Regions from separate parts of the Kosakonia sp. Marseille-Q7440 genome, predicted to be linked through region 1. Evidence: predicted binding sites of a transcription regulator. Region 1 holds the regulator's gene; the other holds the start of a gene.
The links. Region 1 encodes Fur, which represses iron uptake genes when iron is present. Its sites were predicted from a motif close to ATAATAATGAGAACNACTATCAA; they were not measured.
Positions count from the first base shown of each region.

Region 2: the regulator Fur is predicted to act here: its motif matches at 1,329-1,351, upstream of ACWPW2_RS03640 (TonB-dependent receptor domain-containing protein).

Region 1 covers NZ_CBCPLT010000001.1:1,172,722-1,174,923, reverse strand. Annotated here, with positions in the region: gene fldA (flavodoxin FldA) at 1-434, shown strand, start outside; gene fur (ferric iron uptake transcriptional regulator) at 724-1,170, shown strand; gene ACWPW2_RS05290 (beta-N-acetylhexosaminidase) at 1,271-2,202, opposite strand, start outside.
Region 2 covers NZ_CBCPLT010000001.1:820,126-822,327, reverse strand. Annotated here, with positions in the region: gene ACWPW2_RS03640 (TonB-dependent receptor domain-containing protein) at 1-1,217, opposite strand, end outside; gene ACWPW2_RS03635 (SelT/SelW/SelH family protein) at 1,423-1,710, shown strand; gene hutX (heme utilization cystosolic carrier protein HutX) at 1,712-2,200, opposite strand.

The DNA of each region.
Region 1 (2,202 bases):
TTCATGACATTGCCAAGAGCAGTAAGGAAGATATCGAAGGGTATGACATCCTGTTGCTCGGCATTCCGACCTGGTATTACGGTGAAGCGCAGTGCGACTGGGATGACTTCTTCCCGACGCTGGAAGAGATTGATTTTAATGGTAAGTTAGTGGCGCTGTTCGGCTGCGGCGATCAGGAAGATTACGCTGAGTACTTCTGTGATGCGCTGGGCACCATTCGCGACATTATTGAACCGCGCGGCGCGACGATTGTGGGCCACTGGCCGACTGCCGGTTACCATTTCGAAGCTTCAAAAGGCCTGGCTGATGACGATCACTTTGTAGGTCTGGCGATTGACGAAGACCGTCAGCCAGAACTGACCGCCGAGCGCGTGCAGAAGTGGGTGAAGCAGGTTTCTGAAGAGCTGCATCTTGATGAAATCCTGAATGCCTGATTTTTATGGCGCAATCTGCTGGTTGCGCCGTATCAATAGGTAAAAGCAATCGAAATAATTGCTACATTTTTTTAACTTTCCTACTCATCCCTGTACAATAAGCGCTGCTTAACGTAGTACGCCCGACCGGGAGTTGTCGGCGATACCACGTTTTAAAAGCTTACTTTACTTGAGGGCTTGCAGTTTTCATTTATACATGGCAGTTCTATAATGATACGCATTCGCCCGGGTGCATTCCTTATAACTTCCGAGAAGGAAGTGAATCGTATAGCAACAGGACAGATTCCGCATGACTGACAACAATACCGCATTAAAGAAGGCCGGCCTGAAAGTCACGCTTCCACGTTTAAAAATTCTGGAAGTGCTTCAGGAGCCGGATAACCATCATGTCAGTGCGGAAGATCTTTATAAGCGTCTGATCGACATGGGTGAAGAGATTGGTCTGGCAACGGTGTACCGTGTGCTGAACCAGTTTGATGACGCCGGGATTGTCACCCGTCACAACTTCGAAGGCGGCAAGTCTGTTTTCGAACTGACGCAGCAGCATCACCACGATCACCTTATCTGCCTCGACTGCGGTAAAGTTATCGAATTCAGTGATGACTCCATCGAATTGCGCCAGCGCGAAATTGCCGCTCAACACGGCATCCGCCTGACGAACCACAGTCTCTACCTTTACGGCCACTGCGCCGAAGGTGACTGCCGCGAAGATGAACACGCGCACGACGCAAAATAAGTTCTTCTGAACGTTAAAAGCCAACCGTCAGGTTGGCTTTTTTTATGCCTGCCGGCTGAGCGGCGCGTTAAAAGGTTACGCCGCTCAGAGAGGAAAGCGATCAGGCTTTCAGGCTATCGACGCGGCTGACGCGCCTGCCATCCGGGCTTAAGGTGCGCAGCTGAATTTCTCCTTTAACCTGTGGACGGGATTTCGCTTCATAGTGCTGCCATGTTTTGCCGCGATCGAGGGAGTACTCGACCACCAGCCCCGGGAAGCGGATGTTGACCTCCAGCACACCGTCAACAATTCGCGCCCCTGGCACCGGCAGACGATAATGGATGCCGGCTTTATCCAGCTTCGCCAGCTCGCGATGTCCCAGCAGATTGGCAAAACGCTGCCAGTCTGCCGTTAAGGCCTTCTGATCGACCCACTGCGTCTCGCCGCCTTTGTATTCACGGCCCGCCTGGTAATCCAGCTCCCAGCTTGCGCGGTGCCATGCCCGCTCAGCGACGGCGACCAGACGCGGATAGATCATATACTCCATCTGCTCATCCGTGCGCACCACTTCGCTCCACAGCTCGGCGGAAAGCCCGTAGGCGCCAGGCCACGGCTTGTCTGATTTGGCGCTGAACGCGTTGCCGTCACGGTCGACCGACGTTTCCGCATTTTGCGGCATGTTGTCCGGTGCAAAACTGAAGATCTTGCGCTCATCGCTGAAACGCGTCCCCCAGTAGTAGCCGCTTTCATCCGGGTGAACTTCACTCGGGAAGTCGAGATAGACGTAGTCCGGGTTGGAGACCACCACGCGGAAGCCTTTGTTCGCCCAGTCATTGACGGAATCGAAACCGCCCCAGTAGAGCGCATCCCAGAAGTTGACATTCACATGTCTGGTGGCAAAAACAGAGGCGTCTTTGGCATCTTTAAGCCCATCCTGCCACGCCTGCATCACATCAATGCCGTGCGCCTTAACCAGCTTGCTCACCTCAGCGCCAAAGTAGCTGGAGAGGTGCTCAACGTCGCTCACTTTCCCGGCTTTGATCATCGCCTGGC
Region 2 (2,202 bases), 350 kb from region 1:
CTGCGCGCGTCCGGCATTGGCTGCTGGTGGAACGGGCGCTGCGTTTTGCTGGCGCTGGCATTAAAACCGGCACGTAGATCGTGGCGGCCGAAGCTCTTCGCCAGCGCATGCTGAATGCCTATCGTATCGGTGTCGTAACTGGAGTAGACGGTGCCCTGAATGCCGGTGGTGCTGTCCGGCATCCACGTAGCGTCGTGCGCCTGGGTGCGCTGTAGATAGATCTTTGTCGAAGCGCTATCGACCCACGCATCGACCGGTGTCCAGTCATCCTTCAGGCTGATGGCCCAGCGCCGGGAGTAGCTGCCCTGCTGAGCGTTGCCAATAATCGCACTGCCGTCACGGTTCCAGGCGTCAAAGTGGGTATGGGTCGTTTTGTTGTAGTACTCCGCTGTATAGGTCCGTTTGTGCACTTCGGAGGCTTGCAGGATCCCGGAGAGCAGCAGCGCATCGGAGTGCCAGTTAGCGGGGTAAGCCCCGACTCTGTCGCTGTTGTTACGCGTTTGCTGGCCGTCGCGGCGGCTGTAAACCACAATGCCCCGCACGCGTTCATCGCCTGCCGCCGCCGTTACGCCGTTGTGCCAGCTGCGATCGCTGGAGTCATAATCACTCTGGTAACCGGCGTAGTAATGCTTCGCCCCTTGCAGGTAGTCATTGGCAGATTTTGGCCGGAACGAGACATTGCCGCCGATGGCGGTGTTGGCTTGTTCCGCAGGCGTTGCGCCCGGCTGGATCGCCACGTTGCCGTAGAGGTAGGGGTCGATATAGTCACGACCAATGCCGAAAGTGTTAAGCCCGGCGCGCCCGGCGTAGCTGCGCCCGGTGGCCTCTGGCTGAGGAATGCCATCAACATCAATACCCACGCGGTTACTCTCAAGGCCGCGAATGTTATAGCCGGTGTAACCGCCGCGGTCGAAGCCGCTCTTACCGTTGCCGGAACCGCCCCCTGCCCCGGTAGCACCAATCAGCGGCTCATACCGCATGATGGAGCCAAAATCATTCGCCCCGTTGCGTTGCAGGGCATCAGCAGTGATGGCGCGATCGCTCCCGGCTTTGAGACGTGGCGCAGGCGCGGTAATGACCATCTCTTCGGCGCGATCTTGTTCATCGCGTGGTGCGGTTTCAGCCGCAAAGGCCGCGGTGGGCGTAAGCGTTGTCAGGAGTGAGGTGACCAGCACGCGGTTTCTGAAACGTAGCTGGCAAAAAGGTGTAGTCGTCATAAGTGTGTGTGCCTTTGAATTATTATCATCCGGCTCACATCAACTCCCAGAAATCAGCGGAACCGTACACCAGCCGCACGGGCCAGGCATCAGCTCTCTGTTATGGGCAAGATAGTAATGATAACTATTATCACTTGCAACGATTTCATAATGCCAACATATTGCTTACACTTTGTGGACCCTTTTCCCTTCTGGTAACGAGATGATGTCCACTAAACCTGCCATCACCCTGCACTACTGCGTCCAGTGCAACTGGATGCTGCGCGCCAGCTGGATGGCGCAGGAGCTGCTCCACACCTTCAATACCGATTTAGGTTCCGTGACGCTGATCCCCGGCACCGGCGGCATTTTTGTCATCGAAGCCGATGGCAGCGTTATCTGGGATCGCAAGCAGGAGGGCGGCTTTCCCGATGCCGCAGAGCTAAAACGCCGCGTGCGCGACTGCTGCTTCCCGGAAAAACCGCTGGGTCATGTTGAAAAGCGCAGCGAGTGATCTACTGCGCGAAGGCCTGCCTCAGCGCGCGGAACGCCGCCAGCTGCTGTGGAATAAGCTGGTGGCGTTCGTCACGGGCAACGAAAATTTTTAGCATCGCGCTGCCTGCAGCGTTGAAAAAGAGGATGGTGGCGGCGTCCATCGCCATAAATTTGCGTTCAATAAACGCGATGTGGCGACAGTGATCGGCCTTGATATGGCCCGATACCTGCTCTTTACCCTGCAGGTTGAAGTAACCGTGGCTGTAAAATCCCGGCGGCAGGGCGATGCTGCACTCCAGGATCACATCTTCGGTGTGGATCAGGAGAAGTACCGTGCCCCAGGTGGTGACCTCTTGCCATACGTCGTCAAAGTGCGCACCGGCAATCATTTTGCTGCCAGGTAGCTGCCGCACCACTTCCAGCAGCGTGGTCTGGTAGTGCCGGGCAACGTGCTCAAGTATGCAATCCGGCTCGGTATGCAGAAACTCCTGTAAGCTCTTCTCTGTCATCT